DNA from 3 places in the Streptomyces sp. NPDC048297 genome. Region 1 is predicted to be linked to each of the others. Evidence: riboswitches for the same ligand, from Rfam matches in the RefSeq annotation. Region 1 holds a riboswitch; each other region holds the start of a gene.
The links. A riboswitch is a leader RNA that binds a small molecule or an ion and turns the genes downstream of it on or off. The one in region 1 is predicted to bind thiamine pyrophosphate.
Positions count from the first base shown of each region.

Region 1 (10,310 bases):
CGCGCGGAGCCAAGAAGCCGCCGCGGCACCTCGCCGACCTCACGCCCGCCGAGCGCAAGGACGCGGTGGCCGAGATCGGGGAGAAGCCGTTCCGCGCCAAGCAGCTCTCGCAGCACTACTTCGCGCGGTACGCGCACGACCCCGAGCAGTGGACCGACATCCCGGCCGGTTCGCGGGACAAGCTGCGCGAGGCGCTGTTTCCCGAGCTGATGTCGGTCGTACGGCATCTGTCGACGGACGAGGGGGAGACCCGTAAGACGCTGTGGCGGCTGTTCGACGGGACCCTCGTCGAGTCGGTGCTCATGCGCTACCCGGACCGGGTCACCATGTGCATCAGCTCGCAGGCCGGCTGCGGGATGAACTGCCCGTTCTGCGCGACCGGTCAGGCGGGTCTGGACCGGAACCTGTCCACCGCCGAGATCGTCCACCAGATCGTGGACGGCATGCGGGCGCTGCGCGACGGTGAGGTCCCCGGCGGGCCCGCGCGGCTGTCCAACATCGTGTTCATGGGGATGGGCGAGCCGCTCGCCAACTACAAGCGGGTCGTCGGCGCCATCCGCGCGCTCACCTACCCCGCCCCGGACGGGCTCGGGCTCTCGCAGCGCGGCATCACGGTCTCGACGGTCGGTCTCGTGCCCGCCATCCACCGGTTCGCCGACGAGGGCTTCAAGTGCCGGCTCGCGATCTCCCTGCACGCGCCGGACGACGAGCTGCGCGACACCCTCGTCCCCGTGAACACGCGGTGGAAGGTGCGCGAGGTCCTGGACGCCGGGTTCGAGTACGTCGAGAAGTCCGGGCGCCGGCTCTCCATCGAGTACGCGCTCATCCGCGACATCAACGACCAGGCCTGGCGCGGTGACCGGCTCGGGCGGCTGCTCAGGGGCAAGCCCGTGCACGTCAACCTCATTCCGCTGAACCCCACTCCCGGCTCCAAGTGGACCGCCTCGCGCCCCGAGGACGAGAAGGCGTTCGTGGAGGCCATCGCCGCCCACGGCGTGCCGGTGACCGTCCGGGACACCCGCGGTCAGGAGATCGACGGGGCCTGTGGTCAGCTCGCGGCCACCGAGCGGTAATCTGGCCGGGTTCGACCAGACACTCACATCTTCATATTCCGACAGGGGAGCGCCACAGCGCTGAGAGTGCGGCAATCGGGCCGCAGACCCTCTGAACCTCGCCCAGGTCATTCTGGGTAGGAAGTTCGGTCATCACTCAAGCTGTCGTGCCCTGCCCGGGTCACCGGGCGGGGCCGCGTTCTTCCTGGCCCACCCAGGAGGACAACCAGTGCAGAACAAGACGTTCGTGGCCGTGGCCGTCGGGCTCGGCCTCGTCACGCTGTCCGCGTGCGGCTCGACGGACACCGCGTCGCCCAAGGACTCCAAGGACTCCAAGACCGTCACCGTCGTCAGCCACGACTCGTGGGCCGTCTCCAAGAACGTGCTGACGGACTTCGAGCGGCAGTCCGGGTACAAGGTCCGCGTCCTCAAGGACGGCGACGCCGGACAGGCCGTCAACAAGGCCGTCCTGACCAAGGACAACCCGCAGGGCGACGTCTTCTTCGGCGTCGACAACACCCTGCTGTCCCGCGCCCTCGACAACGGCCTCTTCCAGCCCTACGAGACCAAGGGCCTGGACACCGTCGACGCCGCCTACCAGCTGGACGCGGGCAAGCACCGCGTCACGCCCGTCGACCACGGAGACATCTGCGTCAACTACGACAAGGCGTACTTCGGCAAGCACAAGCTGACCCCGCCCCAGACCTTCGCCGACCTGGCCGAGCCCGCGTACAAGAACCTCCTCGTCACGGAGAACGCGGCCACCTCCTCGCCCGGCCTCGGCTTCCTGCTCGGCAGCGCCGCGCAGTACGGCGACACGGGCTGGCAGGGCTACTGGAAGAAGCTCAAGGACAACGGCGTCAAGGTCGTCGACGGCTGGGAGCAGGCCTACTACCAGGAGTTCTCCGGCTCCTCCGAGGGCAGGAAGGCCGGCGGCGACCGGCCGCTCGTGGTGTCGTACGCCTCCTCGCCGCCCGCCGAGGTCATCTACGCCAAGAAGCGGCCGAGCACGGCCCCGACCGGCGTGTCGAACGGCACCTGCTTCCGGCAGGTCGAGTTCGCCGGGCTGCTGAGCAACGCGAAGAACACCAAGGGCGGCAAGGCGTTCATCGACTTCCTGGTCTCCAAGGAGTTCCAGGAGGACATGCCGCTGAACATGTTCGTGTACCCGGTGGTCAAGGGCGCGGCCGTCCCCGCCGACTTCACGAAGTACGGGCCGGCCGCCGCGCACCCCGAGACGATGGCCCCCGACAAGATCGCCGCCAACCGCGACCAGTGGGTCAAGGCGTGGACGTCGCTCGTACTGAAGTAGCCGCTCCCACGGAAGCGGCCGTCAGGGACCGGCGCGGGAGCGCGGCGCGGCTGGGGCTCATGGCCCTGCCCGTCGCGTTCTTCGCCGTGTTCTTCGCCTGGCCCGTCGCCGCGATCGTCACGCGCGGGCTGAAGGCGGACGGCACCTGGCGGCTGGGGCGGATCGCGGACGTCGTCACACAGCCCGACATCCGGCACGTGCTGTGGTTCACCACCTGGCAGGCGCTCGCCTCCACCGCGCTCACCCTGCTGCTCGCGCTGCCCGCCGCCCATGTCTTCGCGCGGCTCGACTTCCCGGGCAAGCAGGTGCTGCGGGCCGTGGTCACCGTGCCGTTCGTGCTGCCGACCGTGGTCGTCGGCACCGCCTTCCTGGCCCTGGTCGGACACAACGGGCTGCTGGACGAACTGTGGGGCGTACGGCTGGACACCACGGTGTGGGCGATCCTGCTGGCGCACGTCTTCTTCAACTACGCGGTCGTCGTACGGACGGTGGGCGGCCTGTGGGCACAGCTCGATCCGCGCCAGGAGGACGCCGCCCGCATGCTCGGCGCCTCACCGCTCGGCGCCTGGCGCAAGGTCACCCTGCCCGCCCTCGCCCCGGCCGTGGGCGCTGCCGCGCTGATGGTGTTCCTGTTCACCTTCACCTCCTTCGGGGTCGTCCAGATCCTCGGCGGGCCCACCTTCTCCACCCTCGAAGTGGAGATCTACCGGCAGACCTCCGAGCTGTTCGACCTCGCCACGGCAGCGGTCCTCACGCTCGTCCAGTTCGTCGCGGTCGGCGCGATCCTCGCCGTGCACGCGTGGACGGTACGGCGGAGGGAGAGCGCGCTGCGTCTGGTGGACGCCTCCGTCACCGCCCGCCGGCCGCGCGGCGCCGGGCAGTGGACGCTGCTCGCCGGGGTCCTCGTCACGATCGCCCTGCTGCTGGTGCTGCCGCTCGCCGTGCTCGTGCGGCGCTCCCTCGACGCGCCCGGCCTCGGCTACTACCGGGCGCTCACCGACTCCGACGGCGGCACCTTCCTGGTGGCGCCGCTGCACGCCGTGTGGACCTCCCTCGAATACGCCGCCACCGCCACCGCCATCGCCGTCCTGGTCGGAGGCCTGGCCGCCGCCGCGCTGGCCCGCCGGGACGCGGGACGCCTGGTGCGCGGCTTCGACGCGCTGCTGATGCTGCCGCTCGGCGTCTCCGCCGTGACCGTCGGCTTCGGCTTCCTGATCGCGCTGGACAAGCCGCCGCTGGACCTCAGGCAGTCCTGGATCCTCGTCCCGCTCGCGCAGGCTCTGGTGGGCGCCCCCTTCGTCGTACGCACCATGCTGCCCGTGCTGCGCGCGGTGGACGAACGGCTGCGGGAGGCGGCGGCCGTGCTCGGGGCCTCGCCCTGGCGGGTGTGGCGGGAGGTCGATCTGCCGCTGGTGCGGCGGGCGTTGCTGGTCGCGGCCGGATTCGCCTTCGCCGTGTCCCTCGGCGAGTTCGGGGCGACCGTGTTCATCGCCCGGCCCGACAACCCGACGCTCCCGGTGGCCGTCGCCCGGCTGCTGAGCCGTCCCGGAGACCTCAACTACGGCCAGGCGATGGCCCTTTCGACCATTCTGATGGTGGTGTGCGCCGCCGCGCTGCTCGTCCTGGAGCGGCTGCGCACCGACCGGACGGGGGAGTTCTGATGCTGCTGAGCCTTCAGGCCGCGACCGTGCGCTTCGGCGGACGGCCCGTGCTCGACGCGGTCGGCCTGGACGTTGCCGAGCACGAGGTGGTGTGCGTGCTCGGGCCCAGCGGCAGCGGGAAGTCCACGCTGCTCCGGGCGGTGGCCGGCCTCCAACAGCTGGACTCGGGGCGGGTGTTGCTCGACGGCCGCGACCAGGCGGGCGTGCCCGCGCACCGGCGCGGTGTCGGGCTGATGTTCCAGGACCACCAGCTCTTCCCGCAGCGGGACGTCGGCGGCAACGTGGCGTTCGGGCTGCGGACGCACGGGGTGCCGAAGGGCGAACGGGACGCCGAGGCACGGAAGTTGCTGGAACTGGTCGGGCTGCCCGGTGCCGCCGGGCGGGCCGTCGCCGCGCTGTCCGGCGGCGAGCAGCAGCGGGTGGCCCTCGCGCGGGCGCTGGCGCCCCGGCCCCGGCTGCTGATGCTGGACGAGCCCCTCGGCCAACTGGACCGCTCGCTGCGGGAGCGGCTGGTCGTCGAACTGCGGGAACTGTTCGGCAGGTTGGGGACGACGGTACTCGCCGTGACCCACGACCAGGGCGAGGCCTTCGCGCTGGCCGACCGGGTGGTGGTGATGCGGGACGGCCTGATCGCCCAGTCCGGGACGCCGCTGGAGGTCTGGCAGCAGCCCGCGAACGAGTTCGTGGCCCGCTTCCTCGGCTTCGACAACGTGGTCCCGGCGAGCGTCGGCGACGCGGCGGCGGACACCCCGTGGGGCAAGCTGCCTGTGCCCGACGGCTCGCCCCGGGGCGAGCGGTCGCTGCTGGTCCGGCCCGCCGGCGTACGGCTCGTGGCCGCCGCGGAGGGCCTGCCCTGCACGGTTGCCGCCCGCACCTTCCGGGGCACCCATGTCGCCGTCCGCCTGCGGCCCCGGGGCGGCGGTCCGTCCCTGGAAGCGGCCTGCACGCTCCGGGACGCGCCGGAGGTCGCGGCCGAGGTGGGCGTCGTGTTCGACGCGGCCGAAATCGTCGTGCTCGGATGATCGTCGTGACCCTAGGGTGAGCACATGACCTTGCTCACGCACGACCGCTACTGCGCGGAAATCGACCGCCAGGTAGGCCAGTTGAGGGACATCGTGACCTCCGGCACGGACCTTGCCGCCACCGTGCCGACCTGCCCGGACTGGTCCCTGGAGAAGCTCGTACGGCACACCGGCGGTGCCCTGCGCTGGGTGACCGCGATCGTGGAGAACCGGGCGCAGGAGAACGTCCCGCACGAGCAGGTGCCGGGCGGCGGCGGACCGCGGGAGCGGGGCGACGCGAAGGCCCTGGACGCGTGGCTGGCACAGACCGGGGAACGGGTCGTCGCCGCGCTGCGCGAGGCCGGCCCCGACACCGAGGTGTGGTCCTGGTCGGCGAACCACGACACCGCCTTCTGGGCCCGGCGCATGACGCACGAGATCACCGTGCACCGCGCCGACGCAGCGCTCACGGCCGGCGTGCCCTACGAGGTGGCGCCCGAGATCGCCGCCGACACGGTGGACGAATGGCTCGAACTCATGGAGTGGGCCCAGCGCACCGGCGCCCTTGCGCAGGCGAAGGAGTTGCGGGGCCCCGGCCGCACCATCCATCTGCACCCCACCGACGCCGCCCCGGAGCTGAACGCCGAGTGGATCATCGAGCTGGGGGAGGAGGGCTTCGGCTGGCGCCGCGGCCACGAGAAGGCCACCGTCGCCCTGCGCGGCCCGCTCACCTCTGTCCTGCTCGCCTTCTACCGGCGGCTGCCGCCGGAGGCCCCCGGCCTCGACGTGCTGGGCGAGCGCGAGGTGCTGGACTTCTGGCTGGAGCGCTCCAGCTTCGGCTGACCACGACCGGGGGCGGTCTCCGCCCCCCACGCGCATGGGCACGGCTGCGGCACGGCCCCTGTGGCCCCGGCTGCGGCCCGCCCCTCCGCGGACATGGCTGCGGCCCGTCCCCCGGGGATACGGGGACGGGCCGCAGCGTTTGAACGAGCGGTGTGGCGAAGTGCGGCGTCAGCCGCGGTTGTTCGCCCCGCGGCGGCGCATGCCGAAGAAGACCGCGCCACCGCCGACGACGACCAGCACACCGGCGACGCCGGCGATCAGGCCGGTGTTGGAGTTCGCACCGGTCTCGGCGAGGTTCGAGTCACCGGTCGCCGGGGACGGCGCGTTGCCGCCGGGGGTGGCGGCCGGGGCGGGGGTGCTCTCGGACGCCGACGGGGTCGGGGCCGAGGACTCCTCGGCCGGAGGCGCAGTGGACTCCGACGGGGACGCGGACGGGGTTGCGGGCGGGGTCGACTCGTCCTTCGAGCAGCCCTCGGCCGGGGTGGTCAGAGGCGAGCCGATGATGTCCTCGTCAATGTGGACCCGGTCGGTGTCGACCTTGACGTGGACGCGGTAGGTCGCGTTCGGCTTCCAGTCCTCGTTGAAGGTGACAGCCGTCCCCTCGCGCGAGCCCTTGACCTCCTGCGGCTGGCCGACCGGAGTCTCGACACCGGCAGGGCTCTTCAGGAACACGGTGATGGTGGCCGGGGTGCCGGAGCCGTCCTTGTCGGTGACGACGATGCTGCCCTTGCCGCCCTCGCACTTGGCTTCGGCGGAGAACTCACTGATGTTGCATGCGAGCGCCTGGCCGGCGACCCCGAGGGCCAGCGCGGCGGAAGCGGAGGCAACACCGAGAATGCGCACGGAACGACGTGCGCCACGACGAGATATGGACAACGCTTGTCCTTTACAGAGTGCATAACTGCGGGGGGTTGTGGGCGAGTTGGGGCGCCGGACGAGACGCGGGGCCCCAACTTCCCCAAGAGGCTCACAGGTTTATAAGCGCTCCGTAAGAACTGTCAATGCATATGCCACCAACGGCCGTTGACTTTACGGTTTTGTTAGCCGCCGGGACGTTTGGGGCTCAGCCCTGGGCCTGCACCGCGGCCGGATCCATCCACATGACCTCCCAGGTGTGGCCGTCGAGGTCGTCGAAGGAGCGACCGTACATGAAGCCGTGGTCCTGGGGCTCGCTGTGCACGGTGCCGCCGGCCGCGAGGGCCTTGTCCACCAGCTCGTCCACCTTCTCGCGGCTCTCGGCGCTCAGACACAGGAGCACCTCGCTCGCCTTGGTCGAGTCGACCAGCTCCTTCTGCGTGAACTGGGACCAGTGCTGCTTGGTCATGAGCATCGCGACGATGGTGTCGCTGATCTGGACACACGCACAGTCGTCGTTGCTGAACTGGGGGTTGATCGTGTAGCCCAGCTCGGTGAAGAACCTCTTCGTGGCGGCGACGTCGTCGGTGAGCAGGTTGACGAAGATCATCTGCTGGTACATCGGGGCTCTCCCTGTGGTCCGTGCGTTTGTCGTCGTACGGCTCTTCAGACTCCGGGCCGTCGCGAGAATCATCGGCGGTCCGGAAATTTTTTCGGACAACTTCAGCGCGCGAGCACGGCCAGGTTCGCGATCACCAGCGTGAGTGGGACGAACAGGGCGAGCAGGGCGCCCGCGCGCAGGGCGGCGGCGCTGCGCAGCATCGTGGCCGGGGCGCCGAGGCGCAGCAGGGCGGCGATGGTGTCGGCGCGGGACTGGCGGGCCTCGACGGCGGCGGTCAGCAGGGTCGCCAGCGTGCAGCCGGAGACCACCAGCAGGCCGAGCGTGCTCAGCGGGCCGAAGGAGGGGCTGAAGCCGTCGTACCGGGCGGTCATGGCGAAGGCGGCGGAGGCCACCGCGCAGATCACGCCCAGCGGGCGCCCGATGCGGGTCGCCTCCGCCATCAGCACCCGGCCCGCCAGCAGCCTGAGCGCACCCGGCGCCGCCGACTGCAGGAGCCTCCCGCACAGGTAGGTGAGCCCCGGCGCGGCCAGGACCAGTCCGAAGGCGGTGACGATCCAGCCGGCCAGCACCGCGACCGCCTCGACGGGCAGGTCGGTGAGCGTCGGCGTCGGCGTCGAGCGGCCGGCGTAGGCCTGCACGGCGAGCCCGGCGGCGAGCAGGGCGATGCCCCAGGGGAGCCCCGCCGGCACCTCGCGCGGCGGCGCGGGGGCGGGGAGCACGCCGGACCAGTCAACGGGGACGGCGGCCTCCGGGGCGCCGGTGCCGGGGATCTCCGTGACGCCGGTGCCGGTGCCGGGGACCTCTGTGGTGCCGGTGCCGGTGCCAAGGGCCTCCGGGCCGGCGTCGCCGTCCTGCACCGCGGATGCCGGCTCACTGCCGCCTCTGGCCCCGGCCCCGGCTCCGGCTCGGGCCCCGGCCCCGCCTCTGGCCCCGGCTCCGTCTCCGGCCCCGGTTCCGGCCTCGGCGTTCGTCCCGGACCCGCCCGGCTTCTGCCGTACCGCGGTGTACCACCGCGCGCCGAACCTGCCGTACGCCCCGAACGTGTCCCGTCCCGTCGTATGACCGTACGACCCGAAGCGGCCGAATCTCCGTGCCCCCCTGACCTCCGGGCGCGGGTCCCTCGGGCGCAGGGAGAGCGCCACGGCGGCCGAGGCGGCCACCGGGACCAGGGCCAGCAGGATCAGCGTCGCCCCGACGGGCAGGGGCCGGTCGGCGGCGAGGAACCGGGAGGCCGCGCCGTCGAAGGGCAGGCCGTCCAGGTCGCCGCGCAGATGCAGGAAGACCAGCAGGGCGACCGCCGAGCCCAGGACGCAGGCGAGCGCCGTGGTCAGACACGAGATGCCCATCAGGCGCGCGGGGCCGAGCCCCACGGCCGAGAGCCCCGGCCGGGGCCGGGTTCCGGGGTCCGTGCGGGCCACCGCGAGCGCCAGGTACACCGTCGCGGCGATCGGGACCACGCACCAGGCCAGGCGCAGCACCGCCGCGCCCGGTGTCTGGGGGTGGCCCATCGCGTAGCCGAGGGCGCCGAGCAGGAGGAAGCCGGTGCCCGCCGAGGCCGCGGCCACCAGCAGGCGGCGCAGTTGTACGGCGGGCCGGGCCGTACCGGTCAGACGGAGAGCGAGCACGCGGCCCGGCCTTCCGCCTCGGCGACCTCCGGCAGGTGCACGGTCTTCACGCGCCGCCCGTCCAGCATCGCGACCGTGCGGTCGGCGAGGGCCGCGGTGTCGGCGTCGTGCGTGGCGAGGACGACGGTGATGCCGTGCGAGCGGGCCGCCGTGGTGAGCGTGCGCAGCACGTGCCCGCGCTCGGCGCGGTGCAGCGGAGCCGTCGGCTCGTCGGCGAACAGCACCGTGGGCCCGGTGGCGAGCGCGCGGGCGATGGCCACGCGCTGGCGCTGCGCGTGCAGCAGCTCGTGCGGGCGCTTGCGGGCGCGGTCGCCGACGTCCAGCCGCTCCAGCCACTCCAGGGCGGCGACCTTGGCACGGCGGCGGCCGGTGCCGCGCAGCATCAGGGGGAGCGCGGCGTTCTCCCAGACGTTCAGTTCCGGTACGAGCGCCGGGGCCGGGTCGATCCAGCCGAACCGGTCGCGGCGCAGCCGCTCGCGGGCCATCGGGCCCAGGGTGTGCACGGGCGAGCTGTTGAACCACACCTCGCCGCGCTGTGCCCGGTGGAGACCGGACAGGCAGCGCAGCAGGGTCGTCTTGCCGCTGCCGCGCGGTCCGCTGACGGCGAGGATCTCGCCCTGCCGCACACCGAGCGAGACCCCGGTGATCCCGGGCGAGCCGTCGGGGTGCCTGTAGTGCAGGGAGCGTGCCCAGAGCACGTCGTTGTCCGGCGGGGCCTCCATGGCGTACACCTCGGTTCTGATCCGTTTTTCCCGTGCTTCGTCCCCCGTGTGGGGGAACGAAGGCTGGGCCGATCGGTCACTGGCACGCTAGGCAGAGGCCGTACAGAGGCCGGACAGCACACGGCCCCGGGCCCTCGTTCTCACTCGAACGGAGGGCGCCGGGGCCGGTGGCGATCATCCAGGCGGATGATCAGAGCTTCGAGAGCTCAGGGCTTCCGGGGACTCAGGGCGTCTGGGAACTCAGAAGCCTTTGAGAACTCAGAGCTTCGTCCACGCCTCGGTGAGGGTGGCGCGCAGGATCTGCTCGATCTCGTCGAAGGTCTCCTGGTTGGAGATCAGCGGCGGGGCGAGCTGGATGACCGGGTCGCCGCGGTCGTCGGCACGGCAGTACAGGCCGTTCTCGAAGAGCGCCTTGGAGAGGAAGCCGTACAGGACGCGCTCGGTCTCCTCGTCGTTGAAGGACTCCTTGGTGTTCTTGTCCTTCACCAGCTCGATGCCGTAGAAGAAGCCGTTGCCGCGGACGTCGCCGACGATCGGCAGGTCGTGCAGCTTCTGCAGCGTCTGGAGGAAGTTGCCCTCGTTGTCCAGCACGTGCTGGTTGAGGTTCTCGCGCTCGA
Region 1 covers NZ_JBICZA010000038.1:21,223-31,532, forward strand. Annotated here, with positions in the region: gene rlmN (23S rRNA (adenine(2503)-C(2))-methyltransferase RlmN) at 1-1,073, shown strand, start outside; TPP riboswitch at 1,107-1,214, shown strand; gene ACGFYV_RS31730 (thiamine ABC transporter substrate binding subunit) at 1,282-2,364, shown strand; gene ACGFYV_RS31735 (ABC transporter permease) at 2,424-4,025, shown strand; gene ACGFYV_RS31740 (ABC transporter ATP-binding protein) at 4,025-5,047, shown strand; gene ACGFYV_RS31745 (maleylpyruvate isomerase family mycothiol-dependent enzyme) at 5,072-5,869, shown strand; gene ACGFYV_RS31750 (LAETG motif-containing sortase-dependent surface protein) at 6,038-6,745, opposite strand; gene ACGFYV_RS31755 (VOC family protein) at 6,933-7,346, opposite strand; gene ACGFYV_RS31760 (hypothetical protein) at 7,448-8,971, opposite strand; gene ACGFYV_RS31765 (ABC transporter ATP-binding protein) at 8,953-9,693, opposite strand; gene ACGFYV_RS31770 (aspartate aminotransferase family protein) at 9,952-10,310, opposite strand, start outside.

Region 2 (7,508 bases), on a different contig from region 1:
GAGGCCCCCGCAGGGCCCCCTCGCGGCCCTAGCATCGAGTGCAGACATCGAGAACTGCCGACGCGAAGGACGAGGGAAATGCGGGACATCTTGGCGGGACTGCCGTGGTGGGTGAAGTGGGTCGCGGTGCCGGTCATCGCCCTGGTCGTGTTCGGCAGCCTGATAGGGGCCGTGGTCACCTTCGTGATCGGCCTGCTCTTCAAGGTGCTGGTGTTCGTCGCTCTCGTCGGCGGGCTGATCTACGTCGTCCGGAAGTTCACGTCGAACTCCTCGTCGCGCGGCGACTGGTGAGACACATGGGGAGCCGGTGAGCGGTAGCAGGAGGCACCGGTTCCCTCGGGCGGGGGAAGTTTCACCGGCAGGCCGTCTGAGCGCGGTGGCGGACGGTTAGAGTCCGGAACCCCGTGGGGCCCGGACCCTGCGGGTGGCACACCTCCACCCGTGTTTCCCCGCACGGGTCGCCCACCCTCGCTTCGGGAGTGACCCTTGGCCACGGTTGACACCGCCCCGGCAGAGCCCCACGCACCCCCCAGCCCACCGCGGTCCTGCGTACCCCCCATCCAGCGCCCGCCCGCCGCGACCCGCCCCGACAAGCACTCCGCGACCCTCATCGGGTCCGTCCAGCGCGCACTGCGCCTGCTGGAGGCCGTCGCCGGGCATCCGTACGGCGCCCCCGCCAAGCAGCTCGCCCGCGAGACCGGGCTCGCCCTGCCCACGGCCTACCACCTGCTGCGCACTCTCGTGCACGAGGGCTATCTGCGCCGGGAGAAGGGGCTGTTCTTCCTCGGCGACGCGGCCGATCGCCTCGGCAGCAGCGGAGCGGAGCAGAAACGTCGCAGCACGGTGGCCGACATGCTCGCCCACTGGCGCGATTCCATCGGTGTGCCCGTGTACTTCGCGATGTACCGGGACGGCGAGATCGAGGTCATGTGCGTCTCCGACACGCGGGAGACGCCGGCGGTCGAGGAGTGGGCCGACTTCCGCGAGACCGGGCACGCCCACGCGATCGGCCAGTGCCTGCTGTCCCAGCTGGACGAGGCCGCCCGCCGCGACCATCTCGCCCGCTATCCCGTGCGGCCCCTCACCCCCTACACCGCGCGCGACGACGACGCCCTGCTGCGCAGGCTGTCGCGGACGCGGCGCATGGAACTGGTGGCGGAGCGCCAGGAGTACGCCCTCGGCACGGTCTGCGCGGCCGTACCCATCACCGTCGGCGCCACGGCGGCCACGATGGCGATCTCGCTCCCCCTCCACGAGGCTGACCGGCTGGTACCCGCCGCCCAGCGGTTGCAGGTCGAGATCGGGCGCCATCTCGGCTCACTTGCTCTCTCTATCAGTATCTGAAAACTTACTCCTTGTGATCTGGTGTATACGTTCAGCAAGATTTGAGCACGGTCAGGGATCGATCCCGGCCAGTCGATGTCATAAGACGGGGTAGGCGATGCGCGAGTCCGTACAGGCAGAGGTCATGATGAGCTTTCTCGTCTCGGAGGAGCTCTCCTTCCGTATCCCGGTGGAGTTGCGCTACGAGACGAGTGATCCCTACGCGGTGCGGCTCACCTTCCATCTGCCCGGCGACGCCCCGGTGACCTGGGCCTTCGGACGGGAGCTGATGATCGACGGGGTCGGCCGGCCGTGCGGGGAGGGGGACGTGCACATCGCCCCCGCCGACTCCGAGATGCTCGGCGAGGTGCTGATCAGGCTTCAGGTGGGCAGCGACCAGGCTCTGTTCCGCTCCTCGGCGCCGCCGCTCGTGGCCTTCCTCGACCGTACGGACAAACTGGTGCCACTCGGCCAGGAGGGTGCGCTGGCCGACTTCGACGCCCACCTCGACGAGGCCCTCGACCGCATTCTGGCCGAGGAACAGAGCGCCGGCTGAAGCGTTACGGCAACGGAGCGCGGAGCGCTCCGTTGTGCCAGGGAACTCACGCAGAAACGCTTCTGCGAAGGGGGTTCGGGCCCTGCCGGACCCCGCTCACTGCTCCCCGCTCACCGCTGCCCGCGCCTCGCATCCCGCACCTCGCATCCCGCACCTCGCACCCCGCACCCCCTTCACCGCTTCCGGCGTCGGCCCCTGCCACTCCGGCCCGTTGCGGCGGAGGGGGCGGACGAGGTCGACGAGGTGGATGAGGCCGACGAGACGGACGGGACTCCGGCGGATGCCGCCGGGGCCGAGGCCGGGGACGGCCGGTCGGCCGAGACCACGAGGGCGGCGAGGGCGGTGGTGACCGGCACCGAGGCGACCAGGCCGATCGAGCCCACCAGCGTGCGCACGATCTCCTCCGCCACCAGCTCGCTGTTGGCCACGGTCCCCACGCTGCTCTGCGCGATCGAGAACAGCAGCAGCAGCGGGAGCGCGGCACCGGCGTAGGCGAGGACCAGGGTGTTGACCACGGACGCGATGTGGTCGCGGCCGATCCGGATGCCCGCCCGGTACAGCCCGCGCCAGCCCATCGACGGGTTGGCCTCGTGCAGTTCCCACACCGCCGAGGTCTGGGTCACCGTCACGTCGTCGAGCACACCCAGCGAACCGATGATGACGCCGGCCAGCAGCAGACCGCTCATGTCGATCGACGGATAGAGACCGTGGATCAGACCGGTGTTGTCGTCCGTGTTGCCGGTGAGCGCGGCCCAGTCGATGAACTCCGAGCCCAGGATGCCGATCAGCACGAGCGAGACCAGCGTGCCGAGCACCGCGACCGACGTACGGGCCGACAACCCGTGGCACATGTAGAGCGCGATGAGCATGATCGCACTCGCCCCGACCACCGCCACGAGCAGTGGATTCGAGCCTTGCAGGATCGCGGGCAGGATGAAGAGGGTCAGCACCAGGAAGCTGACGGCCAGCGCGACCAGCGCCATGAGACCTCGGAGCCGGCCCACCACCACGACGGCGACCGCGAAGATCCCGGCGAGCAGGGCCATGGGGAACTTCCGGTCCACATCGGTGACCGAGTACTGAAGGTCCCGCGGCGCCGTGGGCTCGTAGGCGACGATGACCTTCTCGCCCTCGTGCAACTGCCGTGTCTGGTCGGGCTGCACGATCTCGGTGAAGGTACGGCCCTTGTCCTTGCCGGTGTCGACCCGGATCGTCGCCTTCTTGCAGGTGTCGCTCTCCTTGTCCTGCGCCGAGTTGCCCTCGGCGGCGGAGGCGGAGGCGTCGCTGGGCGGCGCCTGGCCCTGGGCGTTGACCGACTTGCAGCTCACCTCGACCACTTTGCTGACGGTCGCCTGCTGCGACTGGCGGTCGAAGCCGACGCCGCTGCGCTGGTGCGGCGGGGCTCCACCGGGCCAGAGCACCGCGAGGCCCACCACGACGGCCGCGGTGAACGGGACCAGGATCGCCGCGATGACCTTGCGCAGGTGCTTCGAGACAGGAGCGGCAGGTCCGTGACTGTGACTGTGCGAGTGGCTGTGCCCGCCACCAGAGCTGTGCCCGCCACCGGAGCCGTGACCGTGCCCGTCGTCCCTGCCGTCGCCGGACCCGCGGCCGTGCCCGTCGCCTCCGCCCCCTCCGGAGCCGGTCCCATAACCGTCACCCCGGCCGCCCCCCGAGCCGTGACCACCACCGGCCCCGTGACCGCCGCCGCCAAAACCATGACCACCGCCGGAACCATGCTGGTCCCCGGAACCATGCTGGTCCCCGGAACCATGCTGGTCCCCGGAACCATGCTGGTCCCCGAAACCACGGCCACCGCCGGCACCGCGGTGGTCCCCGGGGCCTGGGCCGCCACCGTGTCCGGTGGGGTGTGCGGGACCTTGCCGGCGGGGTGGGCCGGGAGGTGGGTACGGGGGCTGATGTGTCGTGGTCACGGCCCGATCATTGCAAGAACGGCAGAGGCCCACTGTTCATCACGCCACACATGACGCTAGCGTGGAGGCACCTTTGCACACGCGGGAGCTCGGAGCACCGGGCTGAGAGGGCGCTGACCTCCGTATTCGCGATGTTTCACGTGGAACGTGGTTTCACGGGAAACATCCGCAGACGGACACCGCTGCGTCGACCGCCGAACCTGTTACCGGGTAATGCCGGCGTAGGGAGTAGGTCTCATGACCAACAAGGACGCACGCACGCCTGCCTCCACGCAGAACGCGACCGAGGGGTCGCCGAACACGGAGGCTGGGAAGTCCATCGGCTGGCACAAGGCGTATGTCGAGGGTTCGCGCCCCGACCTGCGCGTGCCGGTCCGTCAGGTGCACCTCACCAACGGGCAGTCGGTCACGCTGTACGACACATCGGGCCCGTACACCGATCCACTCGTCGACACCGACGTCCGCAGGGGCCTGCCGCCGCTACGGGAGAACTGGATCATCGGCCGCGGCGACACCGAGGAGTACGCGGGCCGTCCCGTCCGTCCCGAGGACGACGGGATCAAGCACACCTCACCGCGCGGTGGTCTGCGCAACCTGGACGCGGTCTTCCCGGGACGCCCGCGCCAGCCGCGCCGGGGGCGTGAGGGCCAGGCCGTGACGCAGCTGGCGTACGCGCGCCGGGGCGAGATCACGCCCGAGATGGAGTACGTGGCCGTCCGGGAGAACGTTTCGCCCGAGGTCGTCCGCGAGGAGATCGCGGCGGGCCGCGCGGTTCTGCCCGCGAACGTGAACCACCCGGAGATCGAGCCGATGATCATCGGCAAGCGGTTCCTGGTGAAGGTCAACGCCAACATCGGCAACTCCGCCGTCACCTCCTCGATCGAGGAGGAGGTGGAGAAGATGACCTGGGCGACCCGCTGGGGCGCCGACACGGTCATGGACCTCTCCACCGGCCGCAACATCCACACCACCCGCGAGTGGGTGCTGCGCAACTCCCCCGTCCCCATCGGCACGGTGCCGCTCTACCAGGCCCTGGAGAAGGTCGACGGCAGGGCCGAGGAACTGAGCTGGGAGATCTACAAGGACACCGTCATCGAGCAGGCCGAGCAGGGCGTGGACTACATGACCGTCCACGCCGGCGTGCGCCTGCCGTACGTCCCGCTCACCGCCAACCGCAAGACGGGCATCGTCTCGCGCGGCGGCTCGATCATGGCGGCGTGGTGCCTGGCGCACCACAAGGAGTCGTTCCTGTACGAGAACTTCGAGGAACTCTGCGAGATCCTCGCCGCCTACGACGTCACGTACTCGCTGGGCGACGGCCTGCGCCCCGGCTCCATCGCGGACGCCAACGACGAGGCGCAGTTCGCGGAACTCCGCACGCTCGGGGAACTCAACCGGATCGCCAGGCGTTTCCATGTACAGACGATGATCGAGGGCCCCGGGCACGTCCCGATGCACAAGATCAAGGAGAACATCGACCTTCAGCAGGAGATCTGCGATGACGCTCCGTTCTATACGCTCGGCCCGCTGACCACGGACATCGCGCCGGCGTACGACCACATCACCTCCGGTATCGGCGCCGCGATGATCGCCTGGTGGGGCACGGCGATGCTCTGCTACGTCACGCCCAAGGAGCACCTGGGCCTGCCCAACCGTGACGACGTCAAGACCGGCGTCATCACCTACAAGATCGCCGCCCACGCAGCCGACCTCGCCAAGGGGCACACCGGTGCGCAGGAGTGGGACGACGCGCTGTCGGACGCCCGCTTCGAGTTCCGGTGGGAGGACCAGTTCAACCTCGCCCTCGACCCGGTGACGGCACGGGAGTTCCACGACGAGACGCTGCCGGCCGAGCCCGCCAAGACGGCCCACTTCTGCTCCATGTGCGGGCCGAAGTTCTGCAGCATGAAAATTAGCCAAAGCATCACAGAGCGGTTTGGTGGTGCGGCGGCTGAGGGGGCGTCGCCGGAGGAGGTCGCCGAGGGGATGCTCCAGAAGTCGAAGGAGTTCGCTGAGGCGGGGAACCGGGTGTACCTGCCGATCGCGGACTGAGCCCGATCTACGGCGGTCCGTGCTACCGAACAGTCTGAAGCTGTCGGAGCACGGACCGCTTTGTCGTTCCCGGCGCAGGGTGGCTGAAGTGCTGGAGTCGTCCAGGGCAACGCTTATTCCGTTTTGAACCCCCGACACCTTGGCCGGCATTAAAAAGCGGCCGCAAGACCTGATTAGACGCGTGTTCGATTTCCTGCACGCCGGAGGCTGCCACCCCAGCGAGGGGGCGCGCGTTTTCGTAAGTGTGCCCTTGACTCGGGGCACCAGTCGCTGCACTCTTGCTGTGGAAGATACGCGCGTAGATATCGGCCCAGTGTCGTTCATGCGCACGGGCCCAGCGCTCACATATGAGCGCTCACTCTAGGAAGGTAGTAGTCATGATCAAGAAATTCCTGAGACTCAGAGAAATGAGGCAACCATGCTACGAAAACTCGCAACGATCACATCCACCTTGTGGACTTTCCTCAGTGGTATCTCGGATTCAGTCTGGCGCTTCGTCTGTAGGGCGTTGCATGTCATCCGAACGGGTGGGGGGCGTTTCTGGCAAGCCGCGCGGCGACTTGAGCGACGGGTTCGCCCGTACGTCCGGCGTTTTCAAATTCTGAACCTCTACTGTCACGCCAGCCTTGTTCTGCTGGCACTCTATGAGTCGATCCGGATTACGGCAGACCCCAGTTATGCGCCGCTAATGCATCGGATTCTTGAGTTTCTCCTGTCACTGTTTGGCGTCATCTAAATAAATTTGACCTACGTGCGTATCTATCCACTACACGGCCGTCAGCGCGCGACGGCCGTGCATTATTTGGTGCGGGCTACTCTCATGTCTTGGAGTAGCCCGCAAACGTTTAGAACGGAAGCTCCGTCCTGGTAGTTCCTCGCTTGATGGTTGTCACCTGCTCGTGGAAATCGCGGGTGGCGCCTTCGCGGGGATACCGGGACCTGAGTTCCTTGTCCAGCTCGTCGGCGACTAAAAGCAGGGACGGGAGGGATTTGCGATCTGCTTCCAGGGCCTTGGTGCCCATGCCGATGGCTTCTTCGATCTCGCCCATCCGCGCGGCGGCGACACCGAGGGTGAGGCGGGCCTCGGCTGCTCGCATGGGGGAGATCTCGGTGCCGTCGGGGCCGGTGCTGATGCGGATCACTGAGCGGGCGTGGGCGGCGGCGCGCTCGTCGTCTCCGAGGAGACGGTAGGCGTCCATCTCGTAGAAGTCCCACTTGTCGGGGTCGATGATGAAGTGGTGTTCGGGGTGGTCCGGCTTGGGAAGGCGGTCCAGCCTCGCGCGGCCGGCATCGAGCGAATCACGGACGAGGCGGGCGTCACCCATGCGTGCGGTGGCTCGTGCCTTGTGTGCGTAGAGCTGTACGCCGACGGAGTGAGTCTGGTCCGCACGTGGTGCGCGCGTCCGCCCGTCGCGTCCTGGTCCACACGCCCTACAGCGCAGCCGTGGGGGAACTGAAACTCCGCTGGGGCGCCCAGCTCGACGCCCGTCCCCTGCGTGCCGACGGCGACGGCCCCGACGATGACGCCGTGGCTGCGTACGTTGCCAAGTACGTCACCAAGGGAGCCACAGAGACAGGAGCCGGCACCGACCACCCGCCCGCCACCAGGCACGACATCGAATCGGCACCCGTCAGCGAACACG
Region 2 covers NZ_JBICZA010000008.1:181,960-189,467, reverse strand. Annotated here, with positions in the region: gene ACGFYV_RS11555 (DUF5326 family protein) at 79-291, shown strand; gene ACGFYV_RS11550 (IclR family transcriptional regulator) at 487-1,344, shown strand; gene ACGFYV_RS11545 (SsgA family sporulation/cell division regulator) at 1,442-1,879, shown strand; gene ACGFYV_RS11540 (YibE/F family protein) at 2,053-3,813, opposite strand; TPP riboswitch at 3,885-4,058, shown strand; gene thiC (phosphomethylpyrimidine synthase ThiC) at 4,051-5,865, shown strand; gene ACGFYV_RS11530 (hypothetical protein) at 6,711-7,190, opposite strand; gene ACGFYV_RS11525 (replication initiator) at 7,256-7,508, shown strand, end outside.
Region 2: another riboswitch for thiamine pyrophosphate. It lies ahead of thiC (phosphomethylpyrimidine synthase ThiC); the one in region 1 lies ahead of ACGFYV_RS31730 (thiamine ABC transporter substrate binding subunit).

Region 3 (10,310 bases), on a different contig from region 1:
GACGATCATGCCGAGCACTTCGCCGATGGCACAGCCGGTGAGGCAGTGCAGGGTCGCCTGGGCGGCCATGGACCAGCTGGCGGGCGCGTGGTGGCCGTGGTGCGCGTGGGCCTCGTGGTGCGCGTGCGCCTCGTGATGATGTGCGTGGGCCGTGTGCTCGGCGGCTTGTGCCTCGTGCTGCATGACTACCCCCATTGTCAGGTGACGGTTCCTGCACCGAGCAAGAACCGTATACCCCATAGGGGTATTCCCCAAGGGGTTATCCGTCACGCAGTTTCTTCAGCCGCTCCACGTCCGCCGCGTGCCCCTCCCTGCCGCCGGGGGTCTCGATGATCAGCGGGACGCCCGCCGTTGCCGGGTGGTTCATCAGGGCGCGGAAGGGGTCCTCGCCGATGTGACCGGCGCCGATGTTCTCGTGCCGGTCCTTGTGCGCGCCGACCACGTCCTTGGAGTCGTTGGCGTGGATCAGCCGCAGCCGGCCCTCGCCGACGGTGTCGACCAGCAGGTCGAGGGTCTGGTGCATGCCGCTCGGACCGGTCAGGTCGTGGCCCGCCGCGAAGATGTGGCAGGTGTCCAGGCAGACGCCCAGCTTTGGGTGGGCGTCCAGCGCCTCGAAGTACGGCCCGAAGTCCCAGGTGCGCGAGCACAGCGAGAAGCCCTGCCCGGCGGTCGACTCCAGCAGCAGGAACGGGTCGTCGTCGTGGGTCAGCTCGTCCAGCAGCGGCAGCATGCGCTCCCGCACCTGCCGCAGCGCCACCTCCCGGGCCCGCCCGCCGGTCGCGCTGCCGGTGTGCACGACGACGCCGAGCGCGCCGATCTCCCGCCCGCGCCGCAGCGAGTGCCGCAGCGACTCCACGGACCGGTCCACGGTCGCCTCGGTGTGCGAACCGAAGTTGATCAGATACGGCGCGTGCACGTACGCCGGGACCGACTCCGCGGCACAGGCCTCGCGGAACGCCTCGTCCTGCCGGGGGTTGCCGGCCGGGGTGGCCCAGCCGCGCGGATTGGCGACGAAGACCTGCACGGTCTCCGCCTTCAGCTCACGGGCGTACGACAGCCCGACCGTGTGCAGCCCGCCGGCCACGGGCACATGCCCGCCGACCGGATTGCGCGCGGCACCGGACAGGCCGGCGGAGGAGGCAGGGGCGGCGGAAGAGGCGAAAAGGGCGGCGGAGGCGGGGGAGGGGGACTGCTTGCTTCTCACCCGTTCAGGGTGTCACGCCGCCTTCCGCCCCCCGACCACGGTCCCGGTGCCCCGGGACACCGCACGGTGACCGCGATGGTGATCGTGATCGTCACCGGATGGTGATCGTGATCGTCGACCCCTTGGGTGCCGTGTCGCCGCCCTCCACCGACTGCTTCTGCACGGTGTCGCCGAACAGCCCGAGCAGCCCGCGGTCCTTCTCGACCCGGAAGCCCGCGTCCTCCAGCTGCTTCGTCGCGTCGTCCACGTTCGACCCGACCACGTCCGGGACCTCGACCATCACCGGGCCCTTGGACAGCGTCAGCGTCACCGTGTCGCCCTCGGCCGCCTGCTTGCCCTCGGCCGGGTTCTGCAGGGCGACCGTGCCCTTGTCGAACTCGGAGTTGACCTGCGCGGTGGCGATCTTCACCTTCAGCCCGGCGTCCTCCAGGTCCTGCCGGGCGCTGTCCGGGTCCTCGCCGGTGACGTCCGGCACGTCGACGGGGCTGCCCTTGCTGACGACGAGCGCGATCGCCGCGCCGGCGTGCTGCTCGGTGCCCGCCTGCGGGCTCGTGCCGATCACGGCACCCCGCGCCACGTCCTCGCTGAACGCGCGGGTGACCATGCCCGGCTCCAGACCGTCCGCCTTCAGCCGGGCCCTGGCCTTGGCCAGCGACTGGCCCGCCACGCTCGGCACGTTCACCGTCTCGGGGCCGAGCGAGACGGTCAGGGCCACGGAGTCGTTGTCCCGGATCCGGGCGCCGGACGCGGGGTCGGAGCTGATGACCGTGCCGCGCTCGACGGTGTCGCTGTAGGCGCGCTTGACCTGCCCGACGTCCAGACCCGCCGCGTGGAGCCGGTCCCTGGCCTGCGCCTCGGTCCGGGACAGCACCGGCGGGACCTTCGTGAACTGGCCGGAGTTGATGTACCAGACCCCGGTGCCCACACCGAACACCAGCAGCACGGCCGCGACGAGCGTCAGCATCCCGCGCCGGGGCCGCTGACGGGTGTGCCGCTCGGAGACGGGAGAGGACTGCAGCCGGGTGGTGTGCCGCACGCCGCCGGCCGGCAGCTCCTCCTCGTCCTCGTTGACGGGCAGCGGCCGGGGCACGGTCAGCGAGCGCGGGATCACGCTCGTACGGTCCTCGGCGATGTCGTGCGCCGCGGACAGCGCCTGCGGCGGCAGCGCGTCCAGCTGCGCGGCGGTGAGCGCCGCCCGCGCCCGCAGCGCGTCGCCGAGCAGCGCCGCCGCGTCCTGCGGCCGGACGTCAGGGGTACGCGCGGTGGCCGAGGCGACCAGCTCGTCCAGCTCGTACGCCAGCCCCGGCACCAGCGCCGAGGGCGGCGGCACGTCCTCGTGTATGTGCTTGTAGAGCACCTGCGCGGGGGTCTGCCCGGAGTGCGGCTTGCCGCCGGTCAGCATCTCGTAGAGCACCACACCGCACGCGTACACGTCGACGCGCGGGTCGGCGGTGCCCCGCTCGATCTGCTCCGGCGCGAGGTAGGAGACCGTCCCGAGCACCGTGCCCGTCGTGCTGGTCTGGGTGTCCACGGACCGGACCAGACCGAAGTCGGCGACCTTGACCCGGCCGTCGTCCCCTATCAGCACGTTCTCGGGCTTCATGTCCCGGTGCACGAACCCGGCCCGGTGCGCGGCGCCGAGCGCGGCCAGCACCGGCTCCAGGATGTCCAGGGCGGCCCGCGGCTGCAGCGCGCCCCGCTCGCGCAGCACGTCCCGCAGGGTGCACCCGGCGACGTACTCCATCGCCAGGTACACGTACGACCCGCAGGTGCCCTGGTCGAAGACCTGCACCACGTTGGGGTGGGCGAGCCGGGCGACCGACTTGGCCTCCCGGATGAACCGCTCCACGAAGGACCCGTCGGCCGCCAGCGCCGGGTGCATCACCTTGAGCGCGAGCACCCGGTCCAGGCGGGTGTCCAGGGCCCGGTAGACCGTGGCCATCCCGCCGACGGCGATCCGCGCGTCGACGCGATAACGGCCGTCGAGCACCTGCCCGACGAGAGGGTCCTGAAGGGTCGTATCCACGCAGGTGAGTCTACGAGGACCGACCGACAGACCGCCCCGCTGCGCCGTTCGGGCGACGGATTGCAGCGGAGCTGTGACTGTGGTGCGACGAGAGCCGTGAGGTTCCGCGACGGCGCGGCGCGTCCTAGAACGCGGGCCGCTCGGGGTCCAGGCGGGCGAGGCCCTCCGTGGGGGAGGAGGCCTCCGCGAAGTGCCGGCGCGGGATCCGCCCGGCCCGCCGGGCCAGCCGTCCCGCCTCCACCGCGTGCCGCATGCCGGCCGCCATCAGCTCCGGCTCCTGCGCCCGGGTCACCGCGGAGGCGAGCATCACACCCGCACAGCCCAGCTCCATCGCCAGCGCCACGTCGGACGCCGTGCCCGCGCCCGCGTCCAGGATCACCGGCACGCGCGCGTGCTCCACGATCAACTGGAAGTTGTGCGGGTTGCGGATGCCGAGCCCGGACCCGATCGGCGAGCCCAGCGGCATCACCGCCGCACAGCCCACGTCCTGGAGCTTTCGCGCGAGCACCGGGTCGTCGTTGGTGTACGGCAGCACCGTGAAACCGTCGTCGACCAGCGTCTCCGCCGCGTCCAGCAGCTCCACCGGGTCCGGCAGCAGCGTCCGCTCGTCGGCGATGACCTCCAGCTTGACCAGGTCCGTGCCGAGCGCCTCGCGGGCCAGCCGGGCGGTCAGCACGGCCTCACCCGCGGTGAAACAGCCCGCCGTGTTCGGCAGCACCCTGATGCCCAGCTTCTCGAGCACCGACAGCACGGAGCCGTGCACCCCGGGATCGACCCGGCGCATCGCCACCGTGGTCAGCTCGGTGCCGGAGGCGATCAGCGCGCGTTCCAGCACGTCCAGGCTCGGTGCGCCGCCCGTGCCCATGATCAGCCGGGAGCCGAGGGGCACACCGCCGAGGACGAAGGGATCGTCGGCCATGGGTCAGCCTCCTTGGACTGCGGTGAGGACTTCGACACGGTCGCCCTCGGCGAGGGCCGTGGCCGACCACTGCCCGCGCGGGACGACGGTCTCGTTGACGGCGGCGGCCACCCCGGAGGACGCCGCGGTGAGGGTCCGCACGAGGGAGTCCAGCGCCGTGCCAGGGGCGATCTCGCGGCGCTCCCCGTTGACGGAGATGGTGACGCAGACGTTCATGCGGGCTGCTCCAGGAGTGCGGCGCCGAAGCGCTTCGGCGTGAACGGGCTTGCCTCCGGCGGCAGTTCACCGCTGACCAGGACGTGCGCCATGACGTCCCCGGTGACCGGGGTCAGCAGCACACCGTTGCGGAAGTGCCCGGTGGCCAGGACCAGCCCGTCCAGGCCGGACGGGCCGAGCAGCGGCGCGTTGTCCGGGGAACCGGGGCGCAGCCCGGCCCGGGTCTCGGTGAGGGGCAGCTCGGTGATGCCGGGCACCAGCTCGTGGGCGTCGCGCAGCAGCTCGTACACCCCGCCCGCCGTCACCGTCGTGTCCCAGCCCAGCTCCTCGCTGGTCGCGCCGACGACCAGCTCGCCGTTCTCCCGGGGCACCAGGTAGACCTGGCTGCCGCGCACCACGGCCCGCACGGTACGGCTCAGGAACGGCGCGTACCGGCGCGGCACGGCCAGCCGCAGCACCTGCCCCTTCACCGGCCGCACCGCGGGCACCACATGGCCGGGCACGCCCGCGAGGCGCCCGCTCAGGCTCCCGCCCGCGAGCACCACCTGCCCCGCGGTGAGCGCGGTGCCGTCCGTCGTGGTGACGCCGGTGGCCCGGTCCCGGACGACGTCGAGCCGCCCGGCCCACGACCGGTGGAAGACCACCCCGGCCCGCTCGCACGCGGTCACCAGGGCCGCGGCCAGCCGCCGCGGGTCGATCTGGTGGTCCCCGTCGACGCGCAGCCCGCCGCGCACACAGGGCGCGAGCATCGGCTCCAGGCGCCGGCACTCCCGCCCGGACAGCCACTGCGAGTCAAGACCGGAGCGCTGCTGGAGGGCGTGCAGCTCGCGCAGGTGGGAGCGGTCGTCGGCGTCGAGCGCGACGGCCAGGGTGCCGCAGCGCCGGTAGCCGAGGTCGTGGCCGGTCGCCTCGGTCAGCTCGGCCGCGAAGTCCGGGTAGCGGCGCGCGGACTCCAGGTTCAGGGCGAGCAACGTCTCCTCGCCGTAGTGCAGTTCGGTGACCGCGGCCAGCATCCCCGCCGCGACCTGCGCGGCACCGCCGCCGGGCTCGGGGTCCACCACGGCGGTGGCGAGCCCGCGCTGCGCGGCGCGCCAGGCCGTGACCAGGCCGATGATCCCGCCCCCGATGACGAGGACGTCGAACGTGTCGGATGAATCTGACGTATCGGATGTGCCGAACGTGTCTGACGTGTCGGATGTGTCGGACGTACGTGACGACATGGGCGTCCAGCCCCTCCCTTCGCCGGCATGACCCGGATCAGGTTCGTACGGTCGGAGGCCGCCCAGCCTCCCTCTCAGCCCGGTGCGTCCGGGCTCCCGCGAGTGCTTGTACGGTGGCCAGCCTAGCCCGCGGTGCGCCGCTCTTGTAAGGGAGCCCCTGTCCATGGCCCGATCGCTCGACGGACTGACCCTCGCCCCCGTGGCGGACCAAGCCCCAGGTCAGGTCGGTACTCGCACCCGTTTCGCCTACCACGAGAAGGACGGTGAGATCTGGGCCGAGTACGCGGGCGGCGACGTCGTGCGCGGTCATCTGGTCGGTACCCGCGAGGGTGACCGGCTGGACTTCCGCTACGTGCAGCTGCGGCACGACGGCACCACCTCCAGCGGGCACTGCGTGTCGACCGTCGTGGAGCTCGCGGACGGCCGGGTGCGCCTGGAGGAGAGCTGGCGGTGGGAGTCGCGGCCGGGCGCCGGGACGAGTGTTGTGGAACAGGTCACCCAGCACGCCCGATGACTGACGATTTGTCAGTTGTCTATGGTGAGCGCGTGAGCGAGCAGACAGCGCAAGAAGGCACCTCGCGCGGCGGCGCGGGGCAGGAGCGGCGCGTGGTCGTCGTCGGTGCGGGCATGGCCGGGGTGCAGACCGCCGTGGCCCTGCGGGAACAGGGCTTCACGGGCACCGTGACCCTCATCGGCGCCGAACCCCATCAGCCCTACGACCGGCCGCCGTTGTCCAAGGCCGTGCTGCTCGGCACGTCCGAGGGCTCCGCGTTCGACGTCGACTTCGACTCGCTCGACATCGAACTGCGGCTCGGCTGCGAGGCGCTGGGCGTGCGCCCCGCCGACCATGAACTGGACACCGAGTCCGGGCCCGTCCCGTACGACGTCCTGGTCCTCGCCACCGGCGCGGAACCCGTCCGGCTGCCCGGCACCGAGGGCGTGCCCGGCGTGCACCTGCTGCGCACCCTGGACGACGCCGAGCGGCTGCGGCCCGTGCTCGCCCGGCAGCACGACATCGTGGTCGTCGGCGCCGGCTGGATCGGCGCTGAGTTCGCCACCGCCGCGCGGGAGGCGGGCTGCGCGGTGACCGTCGTCGAGGCAGCCGACCGGCCGCTGGCCGGCGCGCTGCCCGCGGAGGTCGCCGCGCCGATGACCGCCTGGTACGCCGACAGCGGCACCGACCTGCGCACCCACGCGCGCGTGGAGCGCGTCGAGCCCGGCGGGGTCGTGCTCGACGACGGCTCGCGGCTGCCCGCGGACGCCGTCGTGGTCGGCATCGGTGCCCGCCCCGCCACCGGCTGGCTGGCCGGGTCCGGCATCGAGCTGGGCGCGCACGGCGAGGTCGTCGCCGACGACCACCTGCGCACCTCCGCCGGGGACGTGTACGCCGTCGGCGACTGCGCGTCCTTCCCCTCGGCCCGCTACGGCACCCGGCTGCTGGTCCACCACTGGGACAACGCCCTCCAGGGCCCGCGCACGGTCGCCGCGAACATCCTGGGCGAGCACGCCGCGGTCTACGACCCGGTGCCGTACTTCTGGTCCGAGCAGTTCGGCCGCTTCGTCCAGTACGCGGGCCACCACGCCGCCGCCGACCGCATGATCTGGCGCGGCGACCCGACGGGCCCCGCCTGGTCGGTGTGCTGGCTCCGCGACAACCGCCTGGTCGCCCTGCTGGCCGTCGGCCGCCCCCGCGACCTGGCCCAAGGCCGCCGCCTGATCGAATCCGCCCACCCCCTGAACCCCCAATCCCTCTCCAACCCCACCCTCCCCCTGAAATCCGCCGTCACCACCACCTGACCAACAACCCACCCCGCAGAAACGCCCCAAAGGGGCGCGGGGAACTGCGCGCCCGGCCACGACGGCGCCGCGGCCGAGGGGCGAGCCCAGGGGTGCAGGGGTGACTGCACGAGCCGAGCCGTGACAGCGCCGTGGCCAACCGACGAGGTCAGGGGCGCGGGGAACTGCGCGCCCAGCCACGACGGACCCGCACCCACCCCCCCGACACTTCCCCGCACTCTCATCGCGCCCACCCCAGCAGAGCGCCTACCCTAGGAGCCGTGACCGAGATTGACGCAAAGATCGATGCTCTCGTCCCCGCCTGGCTCACCCTCCCCGACATCGCCGAGAAGCTCGATGTCGAGGTGACGCGCGTGCGGCAGCTGGTCAAGGAGGGCCAGCTCATCGCCGTACGCCGAGGTGAGAACCGGGCGCTGCACGTCCCCGCCGCCTTCATCGACGGGGACAAGGTGGTCAAGGGCCTGTCCGGGACCCTGACCCTCCTGCGGGACGACGGTTTTACGGACGAAGAGATGATCGAGTGGCTCTTCACCCCCGACCCGACCCTGCCCGGCACCCCCGCGCAGGCCCTGAGCGAGAATCGCGGCACGGAGGTGAAGCGCCGCGCCCAGGCGCTCGCCGTCTGAACCAACCGCACCCGGGGTGGCGTACCGGCCCCGCCCGTACGCCACCCACCCGTACGCGACCCACCCGTACGCGACCCGTACGCCACCCACTCGCACACCCAGGGACACCGACCAGGGGGGACCCACGCATGTCCGACACCGCCCGCACCAGGTTCGCCGACGCCCGGCTCTACCTCTGCACGGACGCCCGCCGCCGGCAGGGCGACCTCGCCGAGTTCCTGGACGCGGCCCTGGCCGGCGGTGTCGACATCGTGCAGCTCCGTGACAAGGGCATGGAGGCCGCCGAGGAACTGGAGCACCTCCAGGTCTTCGCGGACGCCTGCGCCCGGCACGGCAAGCTGCTCGCGGTCAACGACCGGGCCGACGTCGCCCACGCGGCCCGCGCCGACGTGCTGCACCTGGGCCAGGGCGACCTCCCGGTGCCCGCGGCCCGCGCGATCCTCGGCCCCGACGTCCTGATCGGCCGCTCCACGCACGCCGAGTCCGAGGCCGCCGCGGCGGCCGTCCAGGACGGCGTGGACTACTTCTGCACCGGCCCCTGCTGGCCGACCCCGACCAAGCCGGGCCGCCACGCCCCGGGCCTCGACCTGGTCCGCCACACCGCCGCGCTGGGCACCGAGCGCCCCTGGTTCGCCATCGGCGGCATCGACCTGGGCAACCTCGACGAGGTGCTGGACGCGGGCGCCCGCCGGGTGGTCGTGGTCCGCGCGATCACCGAGGCGGACGACCCGGGAGCCGCGGCGGCGGAGTTCACCAAGCGACTGCGACAGGACGGGCAGGACGGGCGGAACTGAAGGCCGCCGGGGCTGCCCAGGGCCTCGGCACCACCCACCATGTCCACGTTTTTGTCCAAGGAGTGGACAGTAAACCGGCAATTCGGTCAAATCGCCGATGCCCGGTTGGGAGACCGCCCACCCCTGGCTAACCTGCGGGTATGGCCCTAGGAACCGCATCCACCCGGACCGATCGCGCACGCACCGTGCGTGACATCCTCGCCACCGGCAAGAAGACGTACTCGTTCGAGTTCTACGCGCCGAAGACGTCCCAGGGCGAGCGGAACCTGTGGAACGCGCTGCGCCGCGTCGAGGCCGTGGCCCCCGACTTCGTGTCCGTCACCTACGGCGCCGGCGGTTCCACGCGTGCCACCACGGTCAAGGAGACCCAGCAGATCGTCGTCGACACGACGCTCACTCCGGTCGCCCACCTGACCGCCGTCGACCACTCCATCGCCGAACTGCGGAACATCATCGGCCAGTATGCGGACGCCGGTATCCGCAACATGCTCGCCGTGCGCGGCGACCCGCCCGGCGACCCGATGGGCGACTGGGTCCCGCACCCCCGCGGTCTCACCTACGCGGCCGAACTGGTCCGCCTCATCAAGGAGTCGGGCGACTTCTGCGTCGGCGTCGCCGCCTTCCCGGAGATGCACCCGCGCTCCGCGGACTGGGACACCGACGTCGCCCACTTCGTGGACAAGTGCCGCGCGGGCGCCGACTACGCCATCACGCAGATGTTCTTCCAGCCGGAGTCGTACCTGAGGCTGCGCGACCGGGTGGAGGCGGCGGGCTGCTCGACCCCGGTCATTCCCGAGGTACTGCCTGTCACCAGCGTGAAAATGCTGGAAAGACTGCCCAAACTCAGCAATGCGGTATTCCCGGCCGCCCTGAAAGAGCGGATCCTCACAGCCAAGCACGACCCGGCGGCGGTACGCTCCATCGGTATCGAGTTCGCCACGGAGTTCTGTGCGCGGTTGCTGTCCGAGGGAGTGCCCGGACTGCACTTCATCACGCTCAACAACTCCACGGCGACCCTGGAAATCTACGAGAACCTGGGCCTGCACCACCCTCCGCAGGCCTAGACCGGCCGCACCGCGATACGACACACTGCGTAGCGGTCACTGGGAGAGGGGCGTACATGGGCTGGGCGGTCCTCTACATCGCGTTCGGCATCGTCGCACTGTGGTTGCTGGGCGAGGTGCTGCTGCAGTACAAGGCGCGGCTGCGCTGGCGGCTGCTGGCGTTCGGCGGTTTCCTGGGCGTCGTGGTCGGCGTGCTGATTCCATCCGTGATCGTCATCGGCGTGGGCGCGATCGCGTTCGCGATCGGCCAGACCTACGTCACGCTGTCCTTCCGCCGCGGCTTCGCGGCGGGCTGGGCGGTCAAGCGTCCCGACGACGACACCGGCGAGCCCCCCAGGCGCCGCCGCGGCAAGGCCGACCGCCACGACCCGGACCTCGACGGCCCGGACCCGGAGGGCGACGAGTCCGGCCCCGACGGCGACCACGACGGATCGTCCTACGACG
Region 3 covers NZ_JBICZA010000020.1:3,027-13,336, reverse strand. Annotated here, with positions in the region: gene ACGFYV_RS22310 (DUF4396 domain-containing protein) at 1-183, opposite strand, end outside; gene ACGFYV_RS22305 (deoxyribonuclease IV) at 260-1,126, opposite strand; gene pknB (Stk1 family PASTA domain-containing Ser/Thr kinase) at 1,296-3,230, opposite strand; gene ACGFYV_RS22295 (thiazole synthase) at 3,355-4,149, opposite strand; gene thiS (sulfur carrier protein ThiS) at 4,153-4,365, opposite strand; gene thiO (glycine oxidase ThiO) at 4,362-5,585, opposite strand; TPP riboswitch at 5,583-5,695, opposite strand; gene ACGFYV_RS22280 (hypothetical protein) at 5,749-6,099, shown strand; gene ACGFYV_RS22275 (NAD(P)/FAD-dependent oxidoreductase) at 6,132-7,382, shown strand; gene ACGFYV_RS22270 (Rv2175c family DNA-binding protein) at 7,643-8,008, shown strand; gene thiE (thiamine phosphate synthase) at 8,137-8,802, shown strand; gene metF (methylenetetrahydrofolate reductase [NAD(P)H]) at 8,943-9,866, shown strand; gene ACGFYV_RS22255 (hypothetical protein) at 9,923-10,310, shown strand, end outside.
Region 3: another riboswitch for thiamine pyrophosphate. It lies ahead of thiO (glycine oxidase ThiO); the one in region 1 lies ahead of ACGFYV_RS31730 (thiamine ABC transporter substrate binding subunit).